DNA from 2 places in the Rhizobium sp. KNZ14-9A genome. Region 2 is predicted to be linked to the other one. Evidence: riboswitches for the same ligand, from Rfam matches in the RefSeq annotation. Region 2 holds a riboswitch; the other holds the start of a gene.
The links. Region 2 has a riboswitch for FMN ahead of ACR9ZQ_RS18580 (DMT family transporter). Riboswitches for the same ligand answer to the same signal wherever they lie in the genome.
Positions count from the first base shown of each region.

Region 1: it holds a riboswitch for FMN, as region 2 does, so the genes downstream of both, ribB (3,4-dihydroxy-2-butanone-4-phosphate synthase) here and ACR9ZQ_RS18580 (DMT family transporter) in region 2, are expected to answer to the same signal.

Region 1 covers NZ_JBPGXB010000004.1:1,517,721-1,525,953, forward strand. The annotation lists gene ACR9ZQ_RS37350 (ThuA domain-containing protein) at 1-556, shown strand, start outside; gene ACR9ZQ_RS37355 (Gfo/Idh/MocA family protein) at 568-1,692, shown strand; gene ribB (3,4-dihydroxy-2-butanone-4-phosphate synthase) at 1,860-2,486, opposite strand; FMN riboswitch at 2,604-2,748, opposite strand; gene ACR9ZQ_RS37365 (glucose 1-dehydrogenase) at 2,855-3,637, opposite strand; gene tpiA (triose-phosphate isomerase) at 3,712-4,449, opposite strand; gene ACR9ZQ_RS37375 (SDR family oxidoreductase) at 4,454-5,242, opposite strand; gene ACR9ZQ_RS37380 (sugar ABC transporter ATP-binding protein) at 5,265-6,743, opposite strand; gene ACR9ZQ_RS37385 (sugar ABC transporter substrate-binding protein) at 6,771-7,700, opposite strand; gene ACR9ZQ_RS37390 (ABC transporter permease) at 7,817-8,233, opposite strand, start outside.
Region 2 covers NZ_JBPGXB010000002.1:2,384,967-2,393,199, forward strand. The annotation lists gene ACR9ZQ_RS18565 (zinc-dependent alcohol dehydrogenase family protein) at 1-171, opposite strand, end outside; gene ACR9ZQ_RS18570 (LysR family transcriptional regulator) at 275-1,174, shown strand; gene ACR9ZQ_RS18575 (esterase-like activity of phytase family protein) at 1,256-3,457, opposite strand; gene ACR9ZQ_RS18580 (DMT family transporter) at 3,554-4,462, opposite strand; FMN riboswitch at 4,546-4,698, opposite strand; gene hupB (DNA-binding protein HupB) at 4,822-5,097, opposite strand; gene lon (endopeptidase La) at 5,305-7,725, opposite strand; gene clpX (ATP-dependent Clp protease ATP-binding subunit ClpX) at 8,128-8,233, opposite strand, start outside.

The DNA of each region.
Region 1 (8,233 bases), on a different contig from region 2:
AGTCTCTGACGTCGTCGTCGAGCGCGTCGCCAAGCGGGTCTGGGAAGGCATGGGCCTGCTCGTTCTGCATTCCGGCCATTTCTCCAAGATCTTCAAGCGCCTGATGGGCACGCCCTGTGCACTGAAATGGCGCGAGGCGGGCGAGCGCGAGCGTCTGTGGACGATCAATCAGCGCCATCCGATCGCTGCTGGTCTCGGCGAGCATTTCGAGCTTGAGAACGAGGAAATGTATGGCGAGCAGTTCTCGGTGCCGGAGCCGTTGGAAACGGTGTTCATCTCCTGGTTCCAGGGCGGAGAAGTCTTCCGGTCTGGCCTCACCTGGCGCCGCGGCGCCGGCAATATCTTCTATTTCCGCCCCGGCCACGAAACCTATCCGACCTATCACGATGCGAACGTGCAGAAGGTGCTGATCAACGGCGTGAAGTGGGCCTATAACCCGCAGAGCGACCTGAAGAGCATCACCGATGCCCCAAATGTGCCGGTAGAGAAGGCACTGGAGCCGATCGTCGAGCGTGGTCCGAGACTGCATCAAGCCGGCGAAGCCGGTTACCGCTGAGGAGAAGAGCAATGCGTCTACTTGTTCTTGGCACGGGCATGATGGCCAAAAACCAGGTTGCCAACTTCCTCGCCATCGATGGTGTCGAGGTGGTCGGCGCCGTCGACACCGATCGGACCCGGCTTGATGAGTTCGCTGATCATTTCAACATCGCAAAGCGCTTCAGCACGCTCGAGGAAGCGATCGCCTGGGGCGAATTCGATGCCGCCACCAACGTCACGCCTGACCGGATACATCATGCGACGAGCTTGGCGCTGATCGCCGCCGGCAAGCACGTCTTCTGTGAAAAGCCGCTGGCAGAAAACTACGCCCATGCGCTGGAGATGACGGAAGCGGCTGAGACCGCCGGCGTCGTCAACATGGTCAACCTCACCTATCGCAACGTCGCACCGCTGCAGCGCGCCCGCGAGATGGTGCTATCAGGCGAACTTGGCACCATCCGCCATGTGGAGGCCTCCTATCTGCAGAGCTGGCTGGTGTCTCGCGCCTGGGGCGATTGGCGTACGGAATCGCGCTGGCTGTGGCGCTTGTCCACCGGCCATGGATCGAACGGCGTGCTCGGCGATGTCGGCATTCATATTCTCGATTTCGCCGCTTATGGCGCCGCGACCGATATCGACCATGTCTTTGCGCGCCTCAAGACCTTCAACAAGGCGCCGGGCGGACAGATCGGTGAATATATGCTCGACGCCAATGACAGCTTCACCATGTCTGTCGATTTCGCCAATGGCGCCCTCGGCGTCATCCATGCGACACGCTGGGCGACCGGTCATCTCAACGAACTGAAGCTGCGCATCTATGGCGAAAAAGGCAGCCTCGAAGTCATCCATCGTCCTGACGGCTCAGATCTTCGGGGCTGCTTCGGTGACGATATTGAAAGCGCCACCTGGCGTGACATCGAGGTGCCGGCAGTGCTGACCAACTACCAGCGCTTTGCCGAAGCGGTCAGAACCGGAAAGCAGGACGATCCCACCTTCCGCCATGCCGCCAACCTGCAGAAGGTCATCGACCTCGCGATCGTATCGGAGAAAGAACGTCGGGAGTTCAATCTGCTGGCTTCCGAGAGCCTGGAAGGCACGGCCGGCCAGGAACGCAAGACGGACGATCAGGGACCGGCGCTAGCACTCGTCGTCTGAAGGCATGGTGAAACATCGAAGGCCCGCGTGATCGGGCCTTCGTCGAGCTAATAGCTCACGCGGCTTATCCGTGCCAGAGCGCGAGTGCCTCGTTGCAGACTACACAAACGGCACCCACGCGATCTTGGCTCGCCGTGGCTCTTTTACGCCAGGCCAAGACACGCTTACTAGGCGGCCTTAACAGGCGCTCTCACGCCCCGATAAGCAATGAGATCCTCGATTGTGATCAGATGGAGGCCGTGCCGTTCGGCAAACTGCTCAAGCTCGGGCAGGCGTGCCATCGTGCCATCATCATTGGCCACCTCGCAAATGACACCTGACGGCGACAGGCCGGCAAGCCTTGCGAGGTCGACAGCCGCCTCGGTATGACCTGGACGAGAAAGCACGCCGTTCGGATGCGCACGCAACGGGAAGATATGGCCGGGCCGCGCAAAATCCTCGGGGCGGGACGTCTCGGCAATGAGTGCGCGAACCGTCGCGGCGCGGTCAGCCGCCGAAATTCCGGTCGTCGTTTCAGGAATATAGTCAACCGACACGGTGAAAGCCGTCTTCAAAAGTTCGGTATTGTTGGGGACCATCTGCGGGATCTGCAGCTCGTCCAGCCGCTCGCCTTCCATTGCCACACAGATGAGGCCGCGAGCATAATTCATCATGAAGGCGATCGCCTGCGGGGTGATTGCCTCGGATGCGATGACGAGGTCGCCCTCGTTTTCACGATCACGATCGTCGACGACGACCACGATCTCGCCACGCGCAATCGCGACGATCGCATCTTCGATTCTGGAAATTGCCATCTTCTCTGCCTTTCAAGGGTTAGCCGCAGTGTGCGGCGTACATGGCCTGTCAAAAGCCACCATTTTCCCTTGGGCGAACAAGCATATGAAACACCGCGTGCCGAGCGGTGTCCTCTGCGTTGCTCTCTTCCATCCGGACTATGACCGTCGGCTCCGGCATCTCACCGGATCTGCTGACCCTTCGCTTCCACGAAGGCGCTCGCGGGCTCCGAGTTGCCTCGATACCGCCGGTGGGGAATTGCACCCCGCCCTGAGAACATTACTTAGATAGATGATGAAGGCCTTGTTCTGCAAGAGGTTGAGTGCAGATCTCGCCGCGGGAACTGCCTCGCAGAGGTGAAAGCACCGTTTCCTATTGCCGAACAGAGCTAGGACATGATCAGGCCGCCATCGACATTGATGGTCTGGCCGGTAATGTAGGCTGCATCGTCGCTGGCAAGGAAGGTGACGAGGCCGGCGACGTCTTCGCCGGAACCGGCGCGCTTCATCGGAATGCCTTCGACCCATTCCTTCATCAGTTCGCCGGGGCCGTAATTGCCGAGCAGCTTGCCCCATGCCTGGTCGTTATAGGCCCACATGTCGGTCTCGATGATGCCCGGGCAGAAGGCGTTGACGGTGATGCCGTCGGTCGCGACTTCCTTGGCAAGGCTCTGGGTGATGCCGACGACGCCCATCTTCGAGGCGGCATAATGCGGCGTATAGATGAAGCCGTCGCGCGCCTGGCCGGAGGCCGTGTTGATGAGACGGCCGCCGCGGCCGTGCTTGCGCATGCGGGCGATCGCTTCCTGGGCGCAGAGGAACACGCCCTTGGTGTTGACGGCCATGACCTTGTCCCACTCGCCCTCGGTCATATCCTCGATGCGGGCAATGGTGATGACGCCGGCATTCTGGATGGAGACGTCGACAGCGCCGAATGCCTGCTCGGCTGCGTCATAAAGGGCCTTGACGCTTGACTTGTCAGTGACGTCGCCAACGAAGGAAATAGCCTTGCCGCCATCTGACTTGATCTGTTCTGCCACGCCATGCACGCTGTCTTCATTGGCCGAAACGACGAGATTGGCGCCTTCGCGCGCAAAGCGTTTGGCGATCGCTGCACCGATACCGCGGCTTGCGCCGGTAATGACGACGGTCTTGTTTTCAAAACGTTGCATTCTCTTTTCCTTTCAACGGCGCCGGTGTGAGCGCACCGATCTGCACCGGCGACACTTGTCTCCGCACTCAGAGTTCAAACGGCTGCCGAAATAATTCCTGCGAATTCCGAGGCCTTCAGCGAGGCGCCGCCGACCAGCGCTCCGTCCACATTGCGAAGCCCGAATATCGCCTCTGCATTGGATGCCTTGACCGAGCCGCCATAGAGGATCTTGACCGAACGGCCATCGCTGCCCAGCCGCTCTTCGAGCATCTGCCGGATCGCCGCATGGACCTCCTCAATCTGTTCGTGGGTCGGCACCAGTCCGGTTCCGATTGCCCAGACGGGTTCATAGGCGATGACAAGATTTCGGCTGGTAGCACCCTCGGGGACGGATCCCCGCAGTTGTTCGCCGACGACTTCGATTGCCCGGCCTTCGTCGCGCTCATGGCGTGTCTCACCGACGCAGACGATCGAAATCAAGCCTGCCCGATGCGCGGCAAGCGCCTTCCCCAGCACAATCTCATCGTCCTCGCCGTTCAGGACACGGCGTTCGGAATGTCCGAGGATGACATAGCGCGCACCGAGATCGGCAAGCATTTCGGCAGAAATTTCGCCGGTGTGGGCACCCGACGACTGCGCGTGGCAATCCTGCGCGCCGATGGCGAGATCCGTATCCTTGACCCGCGCCACGGCGCGGTCGATCAGCGTGAAGGGCGGGCAGACGACGATATCGCACGTCGCACTGCCCGTTAGCCCCTTCAGCGCCTCGATCTCAGCTTGGGAGGAGACGAGACCGTTCATTTTCCAATTGCCTGCGATCAGCTTACGCATGTCATCACCAGCAGCAGAAGCCGCCGTCGACGAGCAGATCGACGCCCGTCACGAAACTTGCAGCATTCGACAGGAGGAAGACCGCAGGACCGACCATCTCGTCGACACTGGCCATGCGCTGCATCGGCGTCTGTTCTTCGAAGAGCTTGGTCTGATGTACCATCTCCGGCCGGGTGTTCATCGGCGTTGCGGTATAGCCCGGCGAAATCGTGTTGACGCGGATGCCACGCCCGACCCATTCCATCGCCAGCGACTTCGACATATGGATCACGCCCGCCTTGGAGGCGTTGTAATGGGCCTGACTGAGACCCCGATTGACGATGACGCCGGACATGGAGGCGATGTTGACGATCGAACCGCGGCCGCTCTTCAACATGGCCCGCGCTTCGGCCTGGCAGGACAGGAAGATGCCCTTCAGGTTGATGTCCATCAGTGTCTGGTACTGATCCTCTTCCATCTCCTCGGCGGGATTAGCGTTGGCGATACCGGCGGCATTGACAGCAAGCGAGAGCGCACCGAGATCGGCTTCGGTGCGGGCGACGGCTTCGGCAAGCGACGATTTACTGGTGACGTCGGCGGCAATCTCGATCGAGCGGCGACCGGCAGCCCTGATATGGCTGGCAGTCGTGGCAAGACCGTCATCAGTGCGGCGATCGAGAAGCGCCACGTCGGCGCCGCACTGGGCAAGACCGATGGCGATCCTTTGCCCGATGCCGCTGCCGGCGCCCGTCACGATGGCGACCTGGCCGCTGAGATCAAATAGTTTCGGTGCGTTCAGAGAGATGTCGGACACCGCTCTTCCTTTCTGCCTTTGCCTAGATTGTCGCCAGTTCCATGACCGAGACGTCGTTCGCCTCGTCACGCTTCAAAATGCCTGCCTGCTTGCCCTGAGCCAGTACGAGAATGCGGTTTGATACGCCGAGAACCTCCTCGAGGTCGGAGCTTACGACAATGACCGCGACACCCTGCTTGGCCAGGTTGACGATGATATCGTAGATGCCGGCGCGGGCTCCGACATCGATACCCCGTGTGGGCTCGTCCAGCACCACGACCTTCGGATCGCGCATCAGCCATTTGGCGATGACGACCTTCTGCTGGTTGCCACCCGAGAGGTCGGAGGCAAACTGCTCCGCACGCCCCTTGACGCCGAATTTCGCCACCGCCTTTTCGGCGAAAACGCGCTTCACGCTCGAAGTGAGCCAGCGCCCGCCAAGCTTGTCGAGATTGGCGTAGATGATGTTTTCGCTGATCTTGTGTGCAACGACGAGCCCTTGATCCTTGCGATCTTCCGGAACCATCACGATGCCCTTGGCGATCGCATCTGCAGGGCTGCGCAGCTTCAGCGCCTCGCCTTCCAGCCGGACCGAGCCGGCGCTGATTGGATCGGCACCGGAAATCGCCCGCACGAGCTCGGTGCGGCCGGCACCGACGAGGCCGGCGATGCCGAGGATCTCGCCCGCGTGAACGTCGAAACTTACATCCCGGAAGGAATCATCCGGCGACGTCAGGCCGGACACTTCGAGCACGGGCCTGCTGGTCGGCTCGGGAAGGGTCGGAAACATGCGATCGAGCGAGCGGCCGACCATGCTTTCGACGATCGTGCGTACCGGCGTCGAACTGTCGGCAAATTCATGGACGCGCTCTCCGTCGCGAAGCACGACGATGCGATCGGTGATCTTTTTGATCTCTTCCATGCGGTGGGAGATGTAGATGATGCCCACGCCCTCGGCGCGGAGCTTGCGCACCTGCTCGAACAGGGCTTCCGTCTCCGCCCCGCCAAGGGCTGCGGTCGGCTCGTCGAGGATCAGGAGTTTTGCATTGAGCGCCAGCGCCTTGGCAATCTCGATCAGCTGCTGGTTGGCGGTCGAAAGACCAGTGACCTTTCGGGTCGCGGGAATGTGCAGGTTCAGCCGTGCGAGCTGTTCCTGGGCGCGGCGGACCATCTGGGTGCGGTCGACCACGCCGTTCTTCATCGGCCAACGACCGATGAAGACATTTTCAGCGATCGAAAGGTGCGGCAGAAGCTGCAGTTCTTGATGGATCAGCACGACGCCCTTGTCGATCGCCTCGCGTGGAGCGGCTGGGGCATAAGGCTGCCCCAGCCATGTCATCGTGCCCTCGGACGGTGTGCGTGATCCGGCAATGATGCCTGATAGCGTCGACTTGCCGGCGCCGTTTTCGCCGAGAAGTGCCACCACCTCGCCGGGATAGACGTCCAGGTCTACATTTTTCAGAACCTGGAGCGGTCCATAGCGCTTGGATATGCCCCTCAGGGAAAGAACCGGCTCGGTCACAGCACACCTCCTCGAGATTTCGACTGATTACGGGTGGTTGGCGATGAAGCCTGCCACGTTTTCCTTGGTCGTCAGCGTGGCATCCATCAGCTGGACCGGCGGCACCTTTTCCTTGGCAGCGAGCTTGACCGCGTTCTCCACCGCATCGCGGCCCATCTTCTGCGTCTGCTGTGTCGCGGTCACGTCGAACACACCCTTGCTGAGGGCCTCGAGTGCAGCGGTGTCGCCATCAAAACCACCGACCACGATCTTTTGCGATGGATTAGCGACCTTGATCGCTTGGGCCGCACCGAGCGCCAGTCCATCTGCCTGGGCAAAGACGATCGAGACATCAGAATTCGACTGGAGCATATTCTGCATGATCTGGAAGCCCTCGTCCTGGCTCCACATGTTGGAATATTGCTCGGCGACGACGCTCACGTCCGGATAGGCCTTCAGGGATTCCTGGCACCCCTTGGTGCGGTCCAGTTCAGGCGTGGTGCCCTTCTGGCCATGGATGATGACCATCTTGCCCTTGCCGCCGGCTTCCTTGAGGATGTAGTCGCAAACCGCCTTGGCGGAGGCGACGGAATCGGTCGCCAGGAAGGTATCGCCCGGAGCGCCTTCAGCATTCCGGTCGACGTTGACAACCGGAATGCCGGCCTGCTTTGCGAGCTTGACCGGCACACTGGCTGCAGCAGCGCCTGCCGGGATGTAGATCAGTGCATCGATATTCTGGGTCAGCAGGTCCTGGATCTGGTTGACCTGGGTCGGGCCATCGCCCTTGGCGTCGACGGTGAGGACCTCGATGCCACGCTTCTTGGCTTCAGCTTCGACGGACTGCTTGATCTGGTTGAAGAAGTTTGCCTGCAAATTGGCGACGGCAAGGCCGAGCTTCTTGACTTCGGCCGCCTGAACGGATCCGAGGCTGAGGCCAAGCAGGGCGGCAGACGCGAGCAGAGTGCGCGCAAATTTCATGTCAGTTCCTCCGTTGTTAGTGAACCCTCGGGTATCCTCCCCCTCGGGCAATAGCTCCGCTCCAAACCTCTCGGAGAGGAATTTCTTCACGCCCGCATCGTCTGCGGGCGGAATGATCAGGCAGCCCGCCGCTTCCGGATCGTTTCTGCGCCGACAGCGAGAACGATGACGACGCCGATGATGACCTGCTGCAGGAAGGGCGAGACGTTGAGAAGGTTGAGGCCATTACGCAGCACGCCGATGATCAGGACGCCGATCAGCGTGCCGCCAATACCGCCTGCGCCTCCCGACAGAGAGGTTCCGCCGATGACGACGGCCGCGATCGTGTCCAGCTCGTAGCCAAAACCGCTGGACGGCTGAACCGAGTCCAGACGGGCCGCAAGAACGATACCGGCAAGACCTGCAAGGACGGCACTCGCCATGTAAACAAGAATAGTCACGAGCTGGACGTTGATGCCGGCAAGACGAGCAACTTCGGGATTGCCGCCGACCGCATAGAGCATGCGGCCTTCTGCGCGGAAGTGCAGGAAAAC
Region 2 (8,233 bases):
AGGCGCAGTCTCGATGTAGTTGCCGGACCGAAGCAGCGCCTCGGCTCTGTTGATGCCCAGCGCCTTGACGCGGATTTGAACCTGCCCCGGCCCGGGTGCCGGCACATCTACATCCTCGATGCGAAGAACCTCGGGACCACCCAGCTCGTGGAAGCGGATTATGCGTGCCATTTCGATCGACTCCAAAACAATTGAACCGAATGAGCTATGACAAGCGGACTGCAGAAGATAAATTGGCCAGAAAGCAAGACAGAAGAAACCATGGGTTTGCAATATGGATCGTCTCACCAGCATGACCGTCTTCGTGAAGGCTGTGGATCTGGGCTCGTTTGCGGCAGCGGCAGCAGCACTCGGCCTATCTGGCCCCATGGTCGGCAAGCACATCCGCTTTCTTGAGGAGCGATTGGGGGTCAGCCTTATCAGCCGGACGACACGCCGCCAGAGCCTGACGGATTTCGGACGCGCCTATTATGAGCGCTGTCGGATGATCCTTGCCGAGACGGAAGCGGCGGATGCGCTCGCGATCGATCATCTTTCCGAACCATGCGGCAAGCTGCGTGTCACCATGCCCGTGCATTTTGGGCGTCATTGCGTGCTTCCGGTTCTGATCGAGCTTGCAAAGCGATATCCGAACCTCGAACTCGATCTGTCGCTCAGCGATCCCGTTACCGATCTCGCCGATGACGGTTACGATCTCGCGATCCGGACCGGCGAACTGGCAGACAGGTCAGGCATTATCGCGCGCCGCGTCGCGCGCCAGCGCATGGTGGTCTGCGCCTCAGCGAGCTATCTCGATGCGCATGGTAGACCTGAGCAGATCGAAGATATCGGCAGGCACAATGCGATCATCTACGCACGCTCTGCCCGCTTCAGCCCATGGCTCTTCCCGCATGGCGACCAGCCTCCGGTGGAAGTTCGGCCGAACAGCCGATTGCGGCTCGACGATCTCGATGCGATTGCAGATGCGGCAACGGCCGGCATGGGGCTTGCCTGGCTGCCTTACTGGCTCATCCGCGACCGTGTGCAGGCTGGAGCGCTGGAAGTGCTGCTGCCGGGTCAGCCGGAGTTTCTCTATGACTGCCATGCGCTTTGGCTGCAGACACCGCACCTGCCGCTCAGGATCCGTCTTGCCGTCGACGCATTGGCGGCCGCACTGCCCAAATTCATGGTCTAGGTCCGTCGGGTCGTCAGTGTGATTGAGCCAAAGAAAAAGGCCGGGCAAAACCCGGCCTTTCCATTTCGCGGGAATGCGAACTCAGTTCGTAGCGGTCAGGTTGACCGGGAAGAACAGGGTTTCGCCCGAGGAGTCGCTCACACCGTCATTGTCGGTCACAGCATAGGCCTTGCCTGATGCGTCGAAGGCAAAACCTTCCAGCTTGTCGAGAACATAGCCATTGGTGGCCGACTTCAGGTCACCGATGAAATCATGGGCTTCCGTCTTCTTGACGACCGGCAGTTCGGCCCCGAGCTTGCCGGGCTTCAGGTCGGAGATTGCGACCTTATAGAGCTTCTTCAGCTTGGCCGCATCGCCGACGAGGTTGTCGCGCTCGATGATGTAGACGCTGTCGCCCTGGGCGGTGATTTCGGAGAGGCCGACCCAGCCGCTCTCGGTCTTGTCGAGCGGGTAGCGCACGCCGCCCCATTCCTTCTTCTTCGGGTTGTAGGAGAGGAGCTTCACAAAGCCCTTCTCGTCATCGTTCCACTCGCGCTGAACGGCCATCCACAGCGTTGCGTCGTCGCCGGTGCCGATGATCGTGACACCTTCGAAGCCGTAGCGGATTTCGTTGGCGAGCAACTCCTTCGGCAGAGCGATCTCGGTCTTGATGTCGCCCTTGGCGGTAACATTGTAGAGCGCATGCGGAACCAGGCGCTCGGTATAGCCTTCCGAAGCCAGCCAGAAGGAGCCGTCGGCGGCAACAGCGATGCCTTCGATATCGAGCTTCTGGGCCGGAGCGCCGTCACGCTTGACGACCAGCGCATCGGTGATGACGGCCGGCTTCTTGGTGGCGTCGATCGTGTAGATCGTCGGCTGCGAGCCTAGGACGCTGTCGCTGACGGCGTAGAGCATGCCCGGCTTGCCCGGAACGGCGGCGAGCCCCGAAAGGGCTGCAAAGCCGATCGGATTGCCGTCCTTCTCGGCGGAGACAATGTGCGGATAGGCCTTCTCGCCTTCGCCGCGCTCGTAGATCATCACGTGCGAACGCGCACCGCCGTCTTTGCCGAGGTCGAGTTCATTGGCGGTCGCAAGCAGGTTACGCTGCGGAATGGCGATCGCGCCTTCCGGAGAAATACCCGACGGCAGGATCTGCAGCAGTTCCGGATCGGCGCCCGTGTCCTTGTAGACGCCGACGACGGAAGCGCGCTCGGCGAGCAGGAAGAACAGGTTGTCAGTGCCGAACTTGGCCGCTTCGAGACCTTCCGGCTCGACGCCCTTCGACGAGGAGCGGCTTTCCGGATAGTGGCCGATAGCGGCGACGGCACGCTCGAAGGAGCTGCCGGATTCGAAGAGGACCTTGCCGGTCTTGTCGAAGATGGTGAAGCCGCGCGAACCGCCTTCATAATCGCCTTCGTTGGCGACGACGAGACGGTTGTCGTCCAGCCACTTTACGGCGTCGGGCTCGCGATGGATGCCCTTCTTCTCGCCGGTAAATTTCAGGGCGCCGTCACGTTTGGTGTCGATGCCGGTGAGATCAACGGTGCCGGCAGAGAAGTGCGTCTTCACTGTGCCGGTCGTGCCGTCGAGGATGATGATCTCGTTGTTTTCCTGCAGGGTCAGGGCGATTTCGTTCTGGCTGTTGAAGGCAACGAATTCCGGCTCCGGATCCTCCGGGGCAACGCCGGCGAGACCGGCCAGGGCAACGTGCTTGATTGTGCCACAATCGACGGTACCGTCGGTCTTGACCTGGAAGACGACGAGGTCGCCTGCCGGCATCTGCGGGATCTTGCCGTCGTTGACATCTTCGTCGCGCTCGTTTTCGATCGCGATAGTGCCGAGCGTCCTATCCTTGCTGAGGGCGATCGAATCAGGCTGGCCGCCGAGATCGCAGGTAGCATCGATCTTCTTACCGGCGATATCGACGATCGCCAGACGGCCTGACGGCTTCTGCTTGCTTTCGCCGGTGTTGACGGCGACGAGCGCCTTGCCGGCTGCAGTCGTGACCGAGGTCGGTTCACCGTCCATCATCAGCGCGCCGCCGGCCTTGGGTGCCTTAGCATCGGTGATGTCGATGAAGCCAATCGCGCCGAGCGGGCTGTCGCTGTAGATCAGCGTGTTGCCATCCTGCGAAGCGGTAATGATTTCGGCCGAAGTGGCCGAAAGCTTGTCCTTGTCAGCCGGCAGGTTGGTCGCGACCGGGAAAGAGGCGATGCGGTTGAAAACCGGCTCAGCCGCTGCCGGGAAGGCAACGGATGCAAAAAGCATGGCAGCGAGCGCTGCCTTGCGCGAAGACAATGTCATTGAAAATCCCCCAATGTCGAAAAAATCGAACAGAGGTTTTTTGCGGGACTGCCATGACAGACACATGACAGCCTGCGACATTTTGTACGGTTTGCGTCAGGCCGCCTGCCGTTCGCGACGCATCTCGCTGCGCATGATGAAGAGCGACGCGGCGAGGATGAGCGCAGCGCCGAGCCACAGATAACCAGCCGGCGCATAGCCGAAGAAAAGCCAGCCGGCGAGCACGTTCAGCGGCAGCTTCAGGTCGTCGAAAGGCTGCACATAGGCAGCGTCGGCGCTGGCATAGGCGAGCGTCAGCAGATATTGCGCCACGACCGTCAGGAGGCCTGCCAGAAGGAAGAGAGCAAGTGCGGCGCCCGTCGGCACCACAAAGCCTGCCGCGAGCGCCAGGCCGCCATTGATCGGCGTCAGCAGCACCAGAAGCCACACGGTGATCGTCTCCGGCTTCTCAATGCCGGTCAGGCTCTTGGTGATGAGCGAGGAGGCGCCCCAAAGCAAAGCCGAGATAACAGGCAGAAGTGCTGCCCAGGTGAAGCTGTCCGACCATGGCTGGAGGATGATCATGGCGCCGATAAAGCCGACACCTGTCGCCATCCAGCGAGCGGGGCCAACACGCTCGCCGAGGAAAAGGCGTGCGCCGAGAATGATGAAAAAGGGCGAGGTCATGACGAGTGCGATCGCCTGCCAGATCGGCACGGAGGCGAGGCCGGAGACCCAGGCCTCGACGCCGAGCGCAGCAAGGACGACACGCACGATATGCCGCCAGGGATAATCCGTGCGCATGGCAGAAAGGCCGACCTTGCGCAGGAAGGGCAACGAGAAAAGAAAAGCGAAGCCATATTGCCAGAAGGCTGCGGAGGCCGCCGGGAAGGCAAGCGTCATCGTGAGCCATTGGGTGACGACATTGAGGAGCGAGAAGACGACGCCTCCAAGCACCATGAAGGCTGCACCGGCGAAGGCGCGGGAGTGCGAAACTGCAAGGGAATTCTGATTCATGTCTTCCATCCGGAATAGGGACCAAACATAAATCAGGACGCATGAGGTTACAGAACGCAGACGCAGACAGATCCCTGCCCGCGCGCGGCCATGCTCATTCTCTTTCATCCGGACTCTAACCGTCGGCTCCGGAATCACACCGGATCTGCTGACCCTTCCCAAACCAAGGCTTCGGAAGGCGCTCGCGGGCTCAGGCCGTAGCCCTTACCGCCGGTGGGGACTTTCACCCCGCCCTGAGAACATCGCCGTCGTAAGACAAAGCGCTGCATGCCGCAAGCGATCAAAAACAAAAAGGGGTCCGGCGATGCCGAACCCCCCTCGAAATCCTGCGCGACCGTTCTCGTTTACGGCCGGCGGACAATCTCGTATCAGCCGTTGACGGCGTCCTTCAGGCCCTTGCCGGGCGTGAACTTCGGCACGTTGCGTGCCGGAATGTCAACTTCGGCGCCGGTCGACGGGTTGCGACCCTTCGTGGCAGCGCGATGAGAAACCGTGAAGCTGCCGAAGCCAGCGAGACGGATGTCGCCCTTGTTCTTCAGCTCGGCCTGCACAACATCAAAAACTGCGTCTACGGCAGATGCTGCGTCAGACTTCGTCAGTCCAGCCTTTTCGGCTACTGCGGACACGAGTTCATTCTTGTTCATGTTTCCACCCCTTTCTAAATGGTTTGAAACAACTCAATCTGTAAGCTAGGCGCAGAAATCGCTTTCATCAGGCCCGCCGAGAACCCAAAAACCCTGCAAATCAAGGAAAAGCAAGCGTCTACATGACGTTTTCACAAAAAAGGCCGGCGTTTCCGCCGGCCTTTTTCAGGATTTGCAACAATTGGGCATAAATGTGGCCGCCAAAGCTCAATGAGCGATGGCTGCACCTGCATCATCGAGCCCTTCGACAGTCGCGATGACGGGCGTTTCCACCGTACCATCCCACTCGATCGGCTCGGGACGACGGACCAGCGCATGCTTGATCACTTCGCCCATACGGGAGACCGGAATGATCTCCATGTTGTTCTTCACGTTGTCAGGAATCTCTGCCAGATCCTTGGCATTCTCTTCCGGAATCAGCACCTTCTTGATGCCGCCGCGCAGTGCCGCGAGCAGCTTTTCCTTCAGGCCACCGATCGGCAGGACACGGCCACGCAGGGTGATTTCACCCGTCATTGCCACATCCTTGTTGACCGGAATGCCGGTCATGATCGAGACGATCGCGGTTGCCATCGCGACACCGGCAGACGGACCATCCTTCGGCGTTGCGCCTTCCGGCACGTGTACGTGGATGTCGCTCTTGTCGAAGAGCGGCGGCTGGATGCCGAAATCGACGGCGCGCGAGCGGACGTAAGACGCCGCTGCCGAGATCGATTCCTTCATCACTTCCTTCAGGTTGCCGGTGACGGTCATGCGGCCCTTGCCGGGCATCATGACACCTTCGATCGTCAGCAGCTCGCCGCCGACTTCCGTCCAGGCAAGACCCGTGACCACGCCGACCTGATCCTCACGCTCGGCTTCGCCGTGGCGGAAGCGCGGAACGCCAAGATAATCGTCGATATTCGCTGCCGTGACATGAACCGACTTCGCCTTGCCCTTGATGATCTCGGTGACCGCCTTGCGGGCGAGCTTCATCAATTCGCGTTCGAAGTTACGGACACCGGCTTCGCGGGTATACTGCTGGCTGATTGCCATCAGGGCATCGTCGCTGACCGAGAATTCGCTCGGCTGCAGCGCATGTTCCTTGATGGCCTTCGGCAGCAGGTGCCGCTTGGCGATCTCGCGCTTTTCGTCTTCGGTGTAGCCGGCGATACGGATGATTTCCATGCGGTCCATCAGCGGAGCCGGGATGTTCAGCGTATTCGCCGTCGTGATGAACATCACGTCCGACAGGTCGTATTCGACTTCCAGGTAGTGGTCCATGAAGGTCGAGTTCTGAGCCGGATCGAGTACCTCGAGCAAAGCCGAAGACGGATCGCCGCGATAGTCCTGGCCGAGCTTGTCGATCTCATCGAGCAAGAAGAGCGGGTTGGACTTCTTCGCCTTCTTCATCGACTGGATAACCTTGCCGGGCATCGAACCGATATAGGTGCGGCGGTGGCCGCGAATTTCGGCTTCGTCACGGACGCCGCCGAGAGCCATGCGGACATATTCGCGGCCGGTTGCCTTGGCAATCGACTGGGCGAGCGAGGTCTTGCCTACGCCCGGAGGGCCGACGAGGCAAAGGATGGGACCCTTGATCTTGGTGGCGCGAGCCTGGACCGCCAGATACTCGACGATGCGCTCCTTGACCTTCTCGAGACCGAAGTGATCGGCTTCAAGGATCTTCTCGGCATTGTTGAGATCGGCCTTGATCTTCGACTTCTTGCCCCAGGGAATACCGAGCAGCCAGTCCAGATAGTTGCGCACGACAGTGGCTTCAGCCGACATCGGGCTCATCTGGCGCAGCTTCTTCAGCTCCGCATCGGCCTTTTCACGGGCTTCCTTGGACAGTTTGGTCTTGGCGATGCGCTCTTCCAGTTCGCTCATCTCGTCGCGGCCTTCCTCGCCGTCGCCGAGTTCCTTCTGGATCGCCTTCATCTGCTCATTCAGGTAGTATTCGCGCTGGGTCTTCTCCATCTGGCGCTTGACGCGCGAGCGGATGCGCTTTTCGACCTGCAGGACCGAGATCTCGCCTTCCATGAAGCCAAGCGCCTTTTCGAGGCGAGCCTTGACGCTGGTGGTTTCCAGCATCTCCTGCTTCTCGGTGATCTTGATCGACAGGTGCGAAGCAACCGTATCGGCGAGCTTCGAATAGTCGTCGATCTGGCTGGCCGCACCGACAACCTCGGGCGAAATCTTCTTGTTGAGCTTCACGTAGCTCTCGAATTCCGACACAACGGAACGCGACAAGGCTTCCAGTTCGACCGGATCGTCATGCGGCTCTTCGAGCACATGGCCGAGGGCTTCGTAGAAATCCTCGCGGCTCGTATAGGTATCGATCTCGGCGCGGGCACGGCCTTCGACCAGAACCTTTACGGTGCCGTCAGGCAGCTTCAGGAGCTGCAGCACGTTCGCAACTGTACCGACGCGATGGATCGCTGACGGGTCCGGATCATCATCGCTGGCGTTAATCTGGGTGACCAGCATGATCTGCTTGTCGGAACCCATGACCTCTTCGAGCGCGCGGATCGACTTTTCCCGTCCGACGAACAGCGGGACGATCATATGGGGGAATACCACGATGTCGCGCAGGGGGAGAACAGGATAGGCGGTGCTGGTGCTCGCTACAGACGTTTTCTTCGTCATTTTTATTCCTTTCCATCGTCCCGTTACCGGGCTCTTTGGCGCGGCCGCTTGGGACCGGCCGGCACTCTCACTTGCTGTTACAAGTGGAGGTTCTGACTACGCTTTTCAAGCCACGTTAACGCCCGCGTTCCACGGTTGTGACAGCTTTATTACATGGAACGCCAACACAATGAAGCGCCTATCTGGAGCGACGCTTACCATTTCCGAACCGCCTAAAATAACAACGCCAGCAACACGCTACGGAATCACAGCATCATTGCCAAGGGTCATCCTTTGCGCAATATCGGCGAAGGCTGTTTTCAACCTTGCCCGCAACTATTATCAGCGCCGGGCACCTGTTTTCAAATAGAAAGGGGCCTGCGCAAGGCAAGCCCCTTAAAATAACGGTTCTCAGCTCAAGCTTCAGGCCGAAACGTTTGCCTTCTCGTCCTGGCGGTCGGCGTAGATATACAACGGACGGGCCGAGCCGCGTGCGACCTCTTCGGAGATGACGACTTCGCGAACGCCT